One region of the Telluria sp. PB2R4 genome, then DNA from elsewhere that is predicted to be linked to it. Evidence: predicted binding sites of a transcription regulator. Region 1 holds the regulator's gene; each other region holds the start of a gene.
What was found. Region 1 encodes FNR, which switches genes on or off when oxygen is low (the NO sensors DNR and NnrR bind a similar motif). Its sites were predicted from a motif close to TTGATNNNNATCAA; they were not measured.

Region 2: the regulator FNR is predicted to act here: its motif matches at 2,569-2,582, upstream of paaX (phenylacetic acid degradation operon negative regulatory protein PaaX).
Region 3: the regulator FNR is predicted to act here: its motif matches at 2,463-2,476, upstream of AC56LU_RS05000 (KamA family radical SAM protein).

Annotation. Positions count from the first base shown of each region.
Region 1 covers NZ_JCASIC010000011.1:192,848-197,884, reverse strand. Annotated here, with positions in the region: gene AC56LU_RS18300 (hypothetical protein) at 1-281, shown strand, start outside; gene AC56LU_RS18295 (hypothetical protein) at 300-1,955, shown strand; gene fnr (fumarate/nitrate reduction transcriptional regulator Fnr) at 2,183-2,935, shown strand; gene AC56LU_RS18285 (metallophosphoesterase) at 3,042-3,887, opposite strand; gene AC56LU_RS18280 (VOC family protein) at 3,946-4,374, opposite strand; gene AC56LU_RS18275 (DUF885 domain-containing protein) at 4,498-5,037, opposite strand, start outside.
Region 2 covers NZ_JCASIC010000002.1:363,927-368,963, reverse strand. Annotated here, with positions in the region: gene paaD (1,2-phenylacetyl-CoA epoxidase subunit PaaD) at 1-464, opposite strand, end outside; gene paaC (1,2-phenylacetyl-CoA epoxidase subunit PaaC) at 464-1,216, opposite strand; gene paaB (1,2-phenylacetyl-CoA epoxidase subunit PaaB) at 1,225-1,509, opposite strand; gene paaA (1,2-phenylacetyl-CoA epoxidase subunit PaaA) at 1,529-2,518, opposite strand; gene paaX (phenylacetic acid degradation operon negative regulatory protein PaaX) at 2,624-3,541, shown strand; gene AC56LU_RS05115 (hypothetical protein) at 3,514-3,684, opposite strand; gene AC56LU_RS05110 (M14 family metallopeptidase) at 3,760-4,908, shown strand; gene AC56LU_RS05105 (hypothetical protein) at 4,905-5,037, shown strand, end outside.
Region 3 covers NZ_JCASIC010000002.1:340,695-345,731, forward strand. Annotated here, with positions in the region: gene AC56LU_RS04990 (cache domain-containing protein) at 1-139, opposite strand, end outside; gene AC56LU_RS04995 (acyltransferase family protein) at 406-2,364, shown strand; gene AC56LU_RS05000 (KamA family radical SAM protein) at 2,569-3,966, shown strand; gene AC56LU_RS05005 (MFS transporter) at 4,003-5,037, shown strand, end outside.

The DNA.
Region 1 (5,037 bases):
AGCTGAGCGGAACCGGTTTCACCTACCGCCACGACTGGGGTGCGCGCCGCGGGCAGTGGGTGCTGCGCCTCAACTGGAACGTGATCCAGCCCCCGTCGCGGGTCCTGGTGGCGATCGGCGAAGGCGTCCCGGGCGGACCGAATGCCGGCAAGTTCATCGGCTCGGCCCGCTACACCCTGCACAACGTCGCCTCACGCTGGAACGGCGTCGACATCTGGGTCAACATCGAGTGGAGCTCGGATATCTCGCTCTACGCCGACTACCTGATCATCAATCCCTGAGCATCCGAGGAGAACACCATGTCACCAAACGATCGTCTTGACCGGAACGCCGCGCTGACCCTGGCCCGCCAGGACCCGGCGGAGCGCGCGGATTCCTCGGACACCAAGGGCCCCTGGGCCATTGCCGAAGCCACCGTCGGCAAGGACGGGCTGCAGCCCGCCCTGCAAGGAACCGGCTTCACTTACCGCCACGACTGGGGAGCGCGCCGCGGCCAATGGATCCTGCGGCTCAACTGGGATGTCATCCAGCCCGGCTCGCAGGTGTTCGTGGCGGTGGGCGAAGGCGTGCCGGGCGGACCGAACGCCGGCAAGTTCATCGGCGCAGCCCGCTACACCCTGCACAACGTCGCCTCGCGCTGGAACGGCGTCGACATCTGGGTCAACATCGAGTGGAGCGCGGACATCTCGCTCTACGTCGACTACCTGATCGTCAACCCGCCCGTGGCGCCACCCGGCCTGCGCACGGTGTCGGTCGCGGTGCACCGCCACAGCAGCGTGGCCCTGAGCGAGGCCGAGGCCGACCGGATCCTGGCCGACATGGGCACGATCCTGCAGAACGACGACACCGGGCCGGATGTCGCCACCCCGGTCCGCTTCGTGCGCAACGGCGCGGTACGGCTGCTCCCAAGCAACGTCCCCGGCACGATCCAGACGGCGGCCGACCTGACGGCGCTGCTGAACGCGGGCAGCGGGGTCAAGGTCGTGCAGGCGATCCGCTGGTGCGGCGGCCCCGGCGACAGCATCATCGGCTGCGCCCCGGTCGGCAGCACCATCGTCAACGTGGCGGCGGTGCGCTTCACCGCCAACCAGGAAGGCTTGATCTGGGTGCACGAGTACGGCCACAACTGCGGCCTCGGCCATCGAACCGACGACCTGCGCGCGGTCATGTACCCGTCGGTCGGCACCGACCACGACGTGGTCAACGCCGGGGAGTCGGCGGCCTTCCTGGCCGGCCCGCTCGCCATCACCGGCGAGGTGATGCCCGCCGGCGGCTGCTCCTGCGGCGTGGGCGGCATCCCGCTGCCTGCCGACGTGCGCGACTTCGTCTCCCAGCACTGGGTCGAAGGCGTGCCCGACGAGCTGGCCTCGCAGTACACGGAGAAGGACGCCCGCCTGCTGCTCGACTGGCTGGTGAACGAGCCCGGGAAGCACGAGGAGTTCCTGGTGCAGGTCGTGGCCACCCTCGGCTACATCGGCAGCGCGATCGCGGTCCAGCCGCTGATCGACTTCGTCGAGAAGCCGCTTGCCGGCCGTGCGGTGTTCAATGCCAAGAACACCGCGCTGCTGCGCCTGGGCGACCTGGCCAACCAGTCGGGCAGCCAGGCCGCGCTGGACTTCCTGGCAAAGGTGGCGGGCGACAGGGACGTGGCGCGTGCGCTGGCGGCGCCCCAGGCCCCCGCCGAGGCAGCCATGGCGGCCAACGCCGGCCAGGGCGTGGTGGCGCCAGGCCTCGACACCCTGGCAGCCGAGCTGGCGGTGTCGGCCACCTTCGGCCTGGCGCTGGCCGGCACGGCGCAGTCGCTGCAGGCCGTCGAGGCCCTGAAGGCGGATGGTGACGCGTTCGCGACCGTGAAGGCGGCGGCGCTGGAGGCGGCGCAGATCGCCGCGACCGTGCAGGCCAAGGGCCGGCAGGAGTACTACCGGAAGAAGGCGGAACACCGGCATCACCTGTAACCGCCCTGTGTTGGGTGGACGGCGATGCCGCCCACGCGTTCAGATCGTCCTGGAATGGATGTAGCGTCTATTCACGGGAATATTGAACGCGTGGGCGTACGTAATTCCGGGCATTGCCCGCAATTACCCCGCCCACCCTACTTATCTCTGGGAAATGAACGCCGCGGACCCGGCCTGTGTCTATAATGGCTGCGTCCGCATTTTCTTCTCACGCCATGAACCAACCCATGTCGCTCCCTGGCACAGCGCCGGTCAGCATCCAGGCCCTCAAGACCAGCTGCGGCGCCTGCAGCATGCACCAGCTGTGCCTGCCGATGGGGCTGGAAGACGCCGACATCAACCGCCTCGACCAAATCATCGGACGGCGCCGCCGCCTCGCACGCGACGAGCGCCTGTATGCGATGGGCGAACCCTTCCGCAACCTGTACGCGGTGCGCTTCGGCCATTTCAAGACCTACCAGGTGAACGCCGCCGGCGAAGCCCAGATCACCGGTTTCCAGATGGCCGGCGAACTGCTGGGCATGGACGCGATCAGCGGCACCCACCACTGCGACGCCGTGGCGCTCGAGGACAGCGAAGTCTGCGAGATTCCGTTCTCGCGCCTGGAAGAGCTGTTCGGCCAGGTCCCGGCCCTGCTGCGCCACTTCCACCGCATCATGAGCCAGGAAATCACGCGCGAACAGAACGTAATGCTTCTGCTCGGCAATATGCGGGCGGAGCAGCGTTTCGCCGTCTTCCTGGTGAACCTGTCGGCGCGCTACGCGGCGCGCGGCTACTCGCCGAACAGCTTCCAGCTGCGCATGTCGCGCGAGGACATCGGCAACTACCTCGGACTCACCATCGAAAGCATCAGCCGCCTGCTGTCGCGCTTCAAGAAACAGGGCTGGCTGCAGGTCGACAAGCGCGAAGTCACCCTGCTCGACCCGGTCAAGCTCAAGGCGCTGGCTGCCGGCACCGACGTTTGCAGCCCGATGGGCTGAACCTGGGGCGTCGCCAGGACGGCTCGTCGCGCTCCGTGCCGCCGTCCTGGCGTCGGGACTGCTGCGGGCGGACGTATTTTCCGGCGCCGGCGCCCACCGTGCGTGCTCAGATCTCGATCACCAGCTCCGGACGGAAGGCCTCCTGCTCGCCCTTGCTCAGGTAACCGAGCGGATTGGCCACCACGCGGCAGGACCAGGGCCGGCCCGCTTCGACGCCGCTGGTGATGTAGTCGTTCGCGCAGTGCAGGTGGCCGTGGATCCACAGGTCGGCCTGGGGAAACAGCGCGTCGAGCGCATTGCAGAAGCCCGCCGTGCCGGGGGTCAGGCCATAGCGCGGGTCGGCGCTGAGCAGGCTGGGGGCGAAGTGGGTCACCACCACCGTGCGGCCCTCGAAAGGCGCCGCCAGCGCGCCGCGCAGCCACGCCTGGCAGTCCAGCGACATCGCGCGGATGCCCTCGGCCAGCACCTTTTCGCCGTTCTTCAGGGTCGTGTTCTTCGACAGGTAGTAGTTGGCCGCGCGGAAGGCCTTGTCGCGGCGCTGCAGCTGCTTGGTCAGGTCCTGCTCCTGCAGCGCCAGCGCGTCGAAATCGCTCCACAGGGTAGTGCCGATGAAGCGCACCGCTCCGATCATCAAGGTCTCGCGGTCCAGCCATTCGATGCCGAGGCGTGCGCAGGTGGCGCGCAGGCGCGCGTAGGCCTCCTCGAATTCGAGGCCGTCGAATTCGTGGTTGCCGGGGATGTAGAGCACCCGCGCTTGCGAAGCGCCGGGCCGCAGCGGAGAGGACCTCGGCGAAAAACGCCCGAGGCCGAAATCGGTATCCGTCAGGCGCGAGCCGGACTGGTAGGAACCGATGTCGCCCGCCAGGATGATCACGTCGGTATCGGCGCGGATCTGCGGAATGAAGCCCGCGTAACGTTCGAGATGGAGGTCGGAGAAAAGCTGGATGCGCATGGTCGGCGCAGTATAGCGGCTTTTTCGCCGCGCCCTGCGCCGGCGACTGCAGCGGCCGTCAGAAGCTGATGCGCACGTACGGCGCGCTCTGCTTCGCCTCGCCGTGGTAGACCGCTTCGATATTATTCCCGTCCGGGTCGAGCACGAAGGCGCCGTAATAGCCCGGGTGGTAGGCGCGCTCGCCCGGCCGGCCGTTGTCCCTGCCGCCGGCGGCCAGCGCCGCAAAGTAGAAGGCATTGACCATCTTGCGGTCGCGTGCCTGGAAGGCCAGGTGGTGGCGTCCCGTCAGCACGCCTTGCGCGGCTTGGCTGGCGCGGCTGGAGACGAACAGTTCGTCGGCCCAGAAGTAATCGTCGCCGGCGCCGCCGAGCGGAATGCCCAGCGCCTCGAACACGGCGCCGTAGAACCTGCGGGAGGCAGGCAGGTCGCGCACCACCAATTGAATGTGGTCGATGAGCCGCCCGCGGTAGATTTCTTGTGTTTCCATGCTGTGCTCCTGTGGAAGAAGGTCATGAAATACAGCTGCGCGCGAGCAGTGTAGGAGCAAATGCGCCCCCGGGCAACCGGCGCGGCGGCATCGCGATGCAAATCGATGCCGCCGTCCTGAGGCTCAGGCCTGCTTCAGCTTCGCGATCCAGCCATCCACCAGCTCGCCCAGCACGTCGAGCGGCACCGAGCCCGCGCCCAGCACCAGGTCGTGGAAGCCGGCGAGCGAGAACTTGTCCCCCAATTCCTTCCTGGCCTTCTCGCGCAGCTCGATCATCCGCAGCATGCCGATCATGTAGGCGTTGGCCTGGCCCGGCCAGGCGACGTAGCGCTCGACTTCCTGCGCGCCGATGCCGTAGTCGATCGCCTGCTGGCGGGTCCAGCCTTTCGAATGCAGGCCGGTATCGACCACCAGGCGGCGGGCACGGAACAGTTCCGAACCGAGTGCCCCCAGCAGGCCGGGCACGTCGCCCTCGTACCAGCCCTGCTCCACCGCCAGGCGCTCGGTGTACAGCGCCCAGCCTTCGGAGTGGGCGCTGCCGCCGCTGAAGATGCGCTGGCTGCGGTATTTCGGAATGCCGGTCAGCTCCTGCTGGATCGCCAGCTGGAAGTGGTGGCCCGGCACCGCCTCGTGGTAAGCGAGGCTGCGCATGCGGATCATGTC
Region 2 (5,037 bases), on a different contig from region 1:
TACAGGGCCTTGCAGGGCGTCGAACCGAACTCGCTGGTCAATTGGGTGTGCGGCGAGCCGCAGTTGGGGCAGGCCACTTCGGGCGCGGCGCGGCGGCGGATGCCGGCGTGCAGGCCGCTGATGTCGATCGCCTGCTGCACCGGCGGCGCGATGCCATAGCCCTTGAGGGCGGCCTTGCCGGCTTCGCTCATCCAGTCGGTGGTCCAGGCGGGCGAGAGGCGGCTGACGATGCGCACATCCGTCAAGCCGTGCGCTTTGAGCGCTTCGCTGACCGACTCCGCAATCACCTGCATCGCGGGGCAGCCGGAATATGTTGGCGTAATCGTCACCACGCAGGTGTCGCCGTTGAGGGCGACCTCGCGCACGATGCCGAGGTCCACCACCGAGATGACTGGAATCTCCGGATCGGCCACGTCGCCGAGCCAGCTCCAGACTTCATCGAGGGTGACGCCGACCGCGCTCATTACCACTGCGCTCCCGGATAGGCACGCTGCAGGAACTGCATCTCGGCCAGGATGTAGCCCAGGCGCTCGCTGTGCCGGCCCTGCTTGCCGCCGCGCTGCATCCAGGCGTCGCTTGGCGGCATCTTGAGCGAGGCTTCGGCCAGCACTTCCGCCAGGTGGTCGAGGAACATCTGGCGCAGCGGTTCGCTGGCTGGCGCCACGCCCTGCTCCACCATCGCATTGTCGACCGCGTCGTAGAGGAACATCTCGCCGCTGTACATCCACAGCTCGTCGAGCGCGGTCTGCATCTTCGCGTGGCTGATGTCGCTGCCGTCGCCCAGGCGCACCACCAGGTCGCCGGACCTGCGCAGGTGGTAGGTGACTTCCTTGATCGACTTCTGCGCGATCTCGGCGATGCGCGGGTCGCTGGAGCGGGTCAGGCCGTCCATCAGGAAGTAGTGCCAGGTATCGAACAGGAACTGGCGCATCATGACCTCGGCATAGCTGCCGTTCGGCTGCTCCAGCAGCAGGCAGTTGCGGTAATCAATCGCGTCGCGGTGGAAGGCCAGGCGGTCTTCGTCGCGGCCCTTGCCTTCGAGCTCGCCGGCGTAGCTCAGCCACATGCGGGTCTGGCCCAGCAGGTCGAGCGCGACGTTCGACAGCGCCATGTCTTCTTCCAGTGCCGGGCCCTTGCCGCACAGCTGGCACAGCTGCTGGGACAGGATCAGGGCGTTGTCGCCCTGGCGCAGCAGGTAGTCGATTTTCTGATCCACGGGCGCGCTCACAGGTTCTTGACTTCTTCCGGCATCGGGAAGAAGGTCGGGTGGCGGTAGACCTTGCTGTTGGCCGGCTCGAACAGGGCTTCCTTGTCGTTCGGGCTGCTGGCCACGATGTCCTGGGCGCGCACGACCCAGATGCTGACGCCTTCGTTGCGGCGGGTGTAGACGTCGCGCGCGTTATTCACCGCCATCTCGGCGTCGGGTGCGTGCAGGCTGCCCACGTGCTTGTGGGCCAGGCCGTGCTGGCTGCGGATGAAGACTTCCCACAGGGGCCATTCTTTGCTCATTCTCTCTCTCCGTCGTTCTTCAGGCTGCGGCTTTGCGCGCCGCTTTTTTCTCGGCGTGGGCGACCAGGGCGTCGCGGAACCATTCGCCGTCTTCGTAGGCTTTCACGCGGGTGCGCAGGCGCTCGCGGTTGCAGGGGCCGTTGCCCTTCAGGACGTTGTGGAACTCGCTCCAGTCGATCTCGCCGAAGTCGTAGGAGCCGCGCTCGGCATTCCACTTGAGGTCGGGGTCGGGCACGGTCAGGCCCAGGTACTCGGCCTGCGGCACGGTCTGGTCGACCATGCGCTGGCGCAGTTCGTCGTTCGAGAACAGCTTGATGCGCCAGGCGGTCGACTGCGCGCTGTTCACCGACTCGGCGTCCGACGGACCGAACATCATCAGGGACGGCCACCACCAGCGGTTCAGCGCATCCTGGGCCATCGCCTTCTGCTCCGGCGTGCCCCTGGCGAGGGCCATCATGATGTCGTAGCCCTGGCGCGCGTGGAAGGACTCTTCCTTGCAGACGCGGATCATGGCGCGCGCGTACGGACCGTACGAGCAGCGGCACAGCGGGATCTGGTTGATGATGGCCGAGCCGTCCACCAGCCAGCCGATGGCGCCCATGTCGGCCCAGCTCAGGGTGGGGTAGTTGAAGATGCTCGAATACTTGGCTTTCCCCGAATGCAGCGCCTGCAGCAGCTCGTCGCGCGAGACGCCCAGCGTTTCGGCGGCGCTGTACAGGTACAGGCCGTGGCCGGCCTCGTCCTGGATCTTGGCCAGCAGGACCGACTTGCGCTGCAAGGTCGGCGCGCGCGTGACCCAGTTCCCTTCCGGGAGCTGGCCGACGATCTCGCTGTGCGCATGCTGCGAGATCTGGCGGATCAGGGTCTTGCGGTAGGCCTCGGGCATCCAGTCCTTGGCCTCGATCTTGATGCCGGCGTCGATGCGCGCCTGGAACGCCGCTTCTTCAGCGCCCATGTCTTCCTCGGTACGGACTTTCTTGAGTCCGGTCTCCACCATTTGTGCGTACATGTCTGGTCTCCGTTGCAAACCTGGTGAATCCATAATACGATACAAAAAAATGGATGTACACCAAAATTTTGAATCATATTGCGGCGTTCTGTTACCATTACCAACATGACAAGACTGACCAGCGGCGAGTGGATCGACCACTTTCTCACGACTGACCCGCCACGCCACAAATCGCTGGTGATGACCCTGTGCGGCGACGCCATCGCCCCGCACGGCGGCGCCTTCTGGCTGGGGAGCATGATCGAATTGCTGGCGCCGCTCGGCGTGAGCGACCGGCTGGTGCGAACCAGCGTGTTCCGCCTGGTGCAGGAAGGCTGGCTGGTGGCCAGCCGCGAGGGCCGGCGCAGCCGCTACGCGCTGGAACCGAAGGCCCTTCCCCGTTTCGAACGCGCCAACCGCCGCATCTATTCGCCGCCCGGCCTGCACTGGGACGGGCGGTGGAGCTTCGTGCTCGCGCCCACCAACAGCATCGACGGCGAGCTGCGCACGCTGCTGCGCAAGGAACTGGAATGGGAAGGCTTCACGATGCTGGCCACCGGCGTGATGGCGCACCCGGCGCCCGAGCGCGACACACTGCGCGAGATCCTGGCGCGCTCAGGCGCGCAGGGGAAGGTATTCGTATGCGATGCGGCCGAGCTGCCCGGCGTCGGCTCGCGCCCGCTGCCCGAGCTGGTCGGCGATGCCTGGGACTTGTCCAGCGTGGCCGCGGCCTACCGCCAGTTCATCGACAGCTTCACGCCGCTGCTGGAAACCAGGGCGGACATCAGCCCGCAAGAGGCTTTCGCCATCCGCAGCCTCTTGATCCACGCCTACCGCCGCGTGCAGCTGCACGACCCGATGCTGCCGCTCGAGCTGCTGCCCGACCCGTGGCCGGGCTCGGACGCCTATGAACTGGCCAGGCGCATCTACCTGCTGACCTATGCGCGGGCGGAAGAGCACGTGATGGCGATGCTGCGCCGCGAAGACGAGGCCACGCCGGCGGCCGACAGCGATTTCTACGACCGGTTCGGTGGCTTGATGTGATTTCGCCGGCGCAGGGTGCGCCGGCCGAAAGTCAGGAGGGTCGCTACGACGGCCGCGACGACAATCCCCACCAGGGGGTCGTCCGCGATGCGCGCGCCCAGCCAGAAGGAGAAAATGCTTGCCACGATGATCACGATCCGCATCAAAGCTCCTTGGGTAGCGCCGCTGAAACCGGTATTATCCCCCCTTTCCGTATTCATTCAACACCAGGACACACCATGTCTATCAAGATCAGCAGCCAGTTCGACGCTGGCGCCATCGAGGTCGTGAACGCCACAAGCGCCAACGCCATCGACCTGAACATCCGCAAGGATTCGCACGCCGACATCATCCAGTGGTTCTACTTCCGCCTGCAGGGCGCGCAGGGCGAAGCCTGCACGATCCGCTTCCTGAACGCGGGCCAGGCCGCCTATCCGGCCGGCTGGGAAGGCTACCAGGCCATGGCCAGCTACGACCGCGTGAACTGGTTCCGCGTGCCGACCTCGTACGACGGCCAGGTGATGAGCATCGAGCACACCCCGGGCATGGACAGCGTCTACTACGCCTACTTCGAACCCTATTCGTGGGAACGCCACCTGGAGCTGCTCGACCGCGCCCAGATGTCTGAGAGCGTGCGCATGCTCGACCTCGGGTCCACCGTCGACGGCCGCGACCTGAACATGCTGGTCATCGGCGAGCCTGACGAGGGCAAGAAGAAGGTCTGGGTCATCGCACGCCAGCACCCGGGTGAAACCATGGCCGAATGGTTCGTCGAAGGCATGCTCGACGCGCTGCTCGACCCGGCCCACCCGTTCGGGCGCCAGCTGCTGAAGGACGCCGTGTTCTACGTGGTGCCCAACATGAACCCGGACGGCTCGGTGCGCGGCAACCTGCGCACCAACGCGGCCGGCGCCAACCTGAACCGCGAGTGGATGAACCCGTCGATGGAGCGCAGCCCGGAAGTGTTCCTGGTGCTCAAGAAGATGCACGAAACCGGGGTCGACCTGTGCCTGGACGTGCATGGCGACGAAGGCCTGCCCTACGTGTTCGTGGCCGGCAGCGAATCCCTGCCCACCTGGACCGAAGCCCAGGCCGCGCAGCAGGCGCGTTTCATCGCCGACTTCAAGATCGCCAGCCCCGACTTCCAGGACGTGCACGGCTACGGCAAGACCCCGTTCACCGACGAGACGCTCACCATGGGCTCCTCGCACATCACCCACGCCTTCGGCTGCCTGTCGCTGACGCTGGAACTGCCGTTCAAGGACAATGCCAACGACCCCGACCCGCAGGTGGGCTGGGACGGCGCCCGCAGCGCGCGCTTGGGAAGCGCGGTGCTGCAGCCGGTGCTGAACGCGATCCGCGCAGCGGCTGCATCGGGCCAGGCATGAGCGTCTTCGCCGCTTCCGTGTTCGACGCCACCGTCGTGTTCGAAGGCCAGGAGCTGTTCAAGGGCCGCGGCTCGGCGCAAGCCTGGGCCGAGAAGGTGGCCAGGGAGCTCGAAGTCGAGGTGACGGTCG
Region 3 (5,037 bases), on a different contig from region 1:
TGGCCTTGACCAGGGCAACGCCGCGCTCGACCATCGCGATGGCGTCCTTCTCGGTCGGGCCATTGGCCAGGGCAGGGGCGGCGGCGATGGCGAGGCACAGGGCGGCCACGGTGCTGGACAGTTTGGCAAACAATTTCATGTTGACTCCTTGAGTGGAATGTTCTGAGACCAATATTGCTAAAGTGCATTGGCAAATGTACCGGGGGTGGAGAAGAGGCGGATTGCGGTGGCGCAATCGCATTACGCAGCGCGCTAGGAACGTTGCGCATTGGTGTCAGCAGATGCTGACAGTGCGTTCGCAATGCACAGCGCATGCAATGCGGGACCAGCTGTTGTTTCGAAATGAAATCATTGTTTCGGTGCAACGTACTCATGTAAAATCGTCAGCTTTGTTGACTGGCCGGCATGAAACTAGAGAAACAAGTTCACTTCAAGGAGCAGTCGCCGGCGCCGGCCCACCTGGCCTACCGGCGCGATATCGACGGCCTGCGCGCCGTCGCCGTGCTGTCGGTGCTGCTGTTCCATGCCTTCCCGTCCGTGCTGCGGGGCGGCTTCATCGGCGTCGACGTCTTCTTCGTCATTTCCGGTTTCCTGATCACCAGCATCCTCCTGCGCGAGCTTGACGCCGGCAGCTTCAGCTTCGCCGGCTTCTATGCGCGCCGCGTGCGGCGCATCTTCCCGGCGCTGCTGCTGGTGCTGGGATCCTGCCTGGCCTTCGGCTGGCTGGCGCTGTTCCCCGATGAATACGAGCAGCTCGGCAAGCACGTCGTCGGCGGCGCCGGCTTCGCCGCCAACTTCTTCTACTGGGCCCAGGTGGGCTACTTCGACACCGCGGCCGACACCAAGCCGCTGCTGCACCTGTGGTCGCTCGGTATCGAAGAACAGTTCTATATCCTGTGGCCGGTGATCCTGCTGCTGGGCTGGCGCTTGAAGGCCAGGCTGTTCGTGGTGGCGGCCGTGCTGGCGCTGGCCTCGTTCGCGCTCAACATCGGCGGCATCGCCGATCATCCGAGCGCCACCTTCTATTCCCCGGCCAGCCGAGCCTGGGAGCTGCTGCTGGGCGCCGGCCTGGCCTGCCTGCATGCACGTCCTGCCGTTTCCGCAAGCCGGCTTGCGCGGGTATCGCCCAACCTGCTGGCCTGGAGCGGCGCGGCCCTGCTGGCGGCCGGGCTGGCGCTGATCACGCGCAAGGACCAGTTCCCCGGCTGGTTCGCACTGATGCCGGCGCTGGGCGCCGTTCTCTTGATTGGCGCCGGACCGCAGGCCTGGTTCAACCGCGTGCTGCTGTCGAACCGCCTCATGGTCTGGATCGGGCTGGTCAGCTATCCGCTCTACCTGTGGCACTGGCCGCTGCTGTCCTTCGCCCAGATCATCGAGTCGCGCGAGCCGGCGCCCGCGATCCGCGCCGGGGCGCTGCTGCTGGCGCTGCTGCTGGCCTGGCTGACCTACCGGGTGGTGGAACGCCCCCTGCGCGGCGGCAGCGGGCGCGGCAAGGTCGCAGCGCTGTGCGCGCTGATGATCGGCACCGCCGCGGTCGCCGGCTATATCTACCTGAACGACGGCCTGCCGACCCGCAAGCCGGTCCAGGACAACCTGGCCAACCACAAGGCACTGGTGCTGGTCGAGGACAAGGCCAACGCCGAGGCCTGCAAGAAACGTTACGGCTTCGATTCGAACTACGAGTACTGCCTGCAGGCCGACGTGGCGAAGGACCCGACCGTGGTGCTGCTGGGCGACAGCCACGCCTACCACGTCGTCGCCGGCCTGACGAAGTACTACAGCAGCGTCGGCGAGAACCTCCTGATGCTGGGCACCCGCCATCCCTACTGGGGACTCGACCCGCAGGGCGATCCCTACCAGCAGGCGACCCAGCCGATGCTGGAACTGGCGCTCGGCATGCCCTCGGTGAAGACCGTGGTGTTCTCGACCCACCTGCGCTTCGGCAGCGCGCCCGAGCACCGCGTCTGGGTGGATGCGGCGCGCGAAACCTTCCGCCGCTTCAGCGCCGCCGGCAAACAGGTGATCTTCATGAACGACGTGCCGATCATCAGCTTCGACCCGCGTTCGTGCATCAAGCGCGCCGGCGTGGCCTCGTCGGCCACCCGGGTGCCGTGCGCGATCACGCGCGCCGAGTGGGAGCAGCAAGTCGTGCAGCACCGCGAGATCCTGGGCGGGTTCGCCCGGGAGTTCCCGCAGGCCGCCTGGTTCGATGCGTCCGCCGCCCTGTGCGACGACAGCAGCTGCCGCGCCATGATCGACGGGCGCCTGATGTACCGCGACACCAACCACCTCAGTTATGACGGCGACCTGCTGGTCGGCAGGCACTTCGCCGAATGGATGCGCCGGCGCACGCCGCGCCAATGACAGAAACGGCCTGGACACTGCGTTCCAGGCCGACCTGTCCAGTATTTGTCCCGTTCTGTGCTCTCCTTGTTTTACCTCCCCCGATAGGACCTTTCTGATTGATTGACGGCAACTCTCCATAATTTCCGCAACGTAAGATGAATTCTTCCCGGCAACGCTTTTCCTCAGCCGGTTCTTTCATCCCTCGTTTCCTGGAGAACTTCCGTGACCACGACCGAATCGACGCCCTCCAAGTTCAAGCCCTATACCCGGCAGAGTATTCACACCGCGCGCCAGTGGCAATGGCTTACGCCGGAGCTGCAGGAAGCGGTGCAGGTGGTGTCCCATGTGCTGCCGTTCCGCGTGAACGCTTATGTACTGGAGGAGCTGATCGACTGGGACAAGGTGCCGGACGATCCGATCTACCGGCTCACCTTCCCGCACCGCGACATGCTGCCTTCGAACGAGTACGAACAGCTGCGCGACCTGGTGCTGTACAAGAAGGACGAGGCGGCCATCGCCAGGCTGGTGCACGGCATCCGGATGCGCATGAATCCGCACCCGGCCGGCCAGATGACCCACAACGTCCCGCGCGTGAACGATGCGCCGCTCAAGGGCCTGCAGCACAAGTACAAGGAAACCGTGCTGTTCTTTCCCAGCTCGGGCCAGACCTGCCACGCTTACTGCACCTTCTGCTTCCGCTGGCCGCAGTTCGTCGGCATGGACGACATGAAGTTCGATGCCCGCGAGTGCGGCGAGCTGGTGTCCTACCTCGAGACCCACCCGGACGTGACCGACGTCCTGATCACCGGTGGCGACCCGATGATCATGAATACCCGTTCGCTGGCCGAATTCCTCGAGCCGCTGCTGCAGCCGAGCCTGGCCCACATCCAGAATATCCGCATCGGCACCAAGTCGGTGGCCTACTGGCCGCAGCGCTTCGTGTCGGACAAGGACAGCGACGACCTGATGCGCCTGTTCGAGAAGGTGGTCAGGTCGGGCAAGAACCTCGCGATCATGGGCCACTACAATCACGCGGTGGAGCTGCGCCATCCGATTGCCCAGCAGGCCGTCAAGCGCATCGTCGGCACCGGCGCCACGCTGCGCATGCAGGGTCCGCTGATCCGCCACATCAACGAAGACCCGAAGAGCTGGGCCGAGCTGTGGACCACCGGCGTGCGCCTGGGCGCCATCCCGTACTACATGTTCGTCGAGCGCGACACCGGCCCGCGCGACTACTTCTCGCTGCCGCTGGCGCGCGCACACCAGATCTTCCAGGAAGCCTATTCGATGGTGTCGGGTCTGTCGCGCACCGTGCGCGGCCCCTCGATGAGCGCCTTCCCGGGCAAGGTGGTGATCGACGGCGTGGTCACGATCAACGGCGAAAAGCTGTTCGCGCTGCAGTTCCTGCAGGCCCGTAATCCGGAATGGGTGCGCCGTCCGTTCTTCGCCAAGTACGACGCCAGCGCGACCTGGCTCGACCACCTCAAGCCGGCCTTCGGGCGCGACAAGTTCTTCTTCGAACAGGAGAGCGGCGGTCCGTTGCGGGGACCCGGCGGGCGCGTCATCCCCCTGGTGCCGGCATCTCAGCTGCGCGCCAACACGGCCCAGGACGCGGCCTGAAGCGGCCCCGGACCTTCCCGAGCACCGGAGCTGGCCATGCAGGACGCCACCACCGCGCCACGCCTGTCCGGCGTGGCGGTTTTTTTCTACGTGTTCCTGCCGTTCGCGCTGGGGCACTACCTGTCGACGCTGCTGCGCAACGTGAACGCGGTGCTGGCCCCGGACCTGATGGGCGCGCTCGCGCTCACACCGGGTGAACTGGGACTGCTCACCAGCGCCTTCTTCTTCGCGTTCGCGCTGGTCCAGCTGCCGGTCGGGATCGCGCTCGACCGCTGGGGGCCGCGCAAGGTGCAGTTGGTGATGATGCTGGTCGGGGCCCTCGGCGCGCTGCTGTTCTCGCGCAGCAGCGGTTTCGGGCAGCTGGTGGTGGCGCGCGCCGTGATGGGCCTGGGCCTGGGCGGCTGCTTCATGGCGGCGGTCAAGGCGGTCTCCACCTGGATCGCGCCGAGCAAGCTGCCTTCGGTGCACGGCTACCTGATCGCGGTGGGGGGACTGGGCGCCGCCAGCGCCACCATGCCGGTGCGCCTGGTGCTCGACTACACCGACTGGCGCGGACTGTTCGCCATCCTGGCGGCGCTCACCGCCTGCTCGGGCCTTTTGATCGCGCTGCTGTACCCGCGCGAAGGCGATGGCAAAAGCGCTCCGGTGCCCAGGCGCGGCCCGCTGGGCCAGGCGCTGCGCGACGTGTTCCGGGCGCCGGTGTTCCGCACCACAGCTTCGCTGGTGCTGATCCCGCATGCGGTGTTCTTCGGCATCCAGGGTTTGTGGGTCGGACGCTGGCTGTCGGATGTCGCGCGCTTTCCCGACGACGCCGTCGCCTACCTGCTCTACCTGGGCATGGCCGCGGTGATCTTCGGCGCCATCGCGGTGGGCATGATCACCGAGTGGGCGGGACGGCGCGGCATCGCTCCGCTCGACGTCGCCGCCGCCGGCATCGCGCTGTTCCTGCTGGTGCAGGCCGCCTTCGTGGTCAGCTACGAGCCGAGCTTCCAGCTGCTGTCGGTGCTGTTCACGCTGGTCGGGACGATCACGGGGATCGAGTACGCCATCATCGCGCAGTCGATGCCGCGC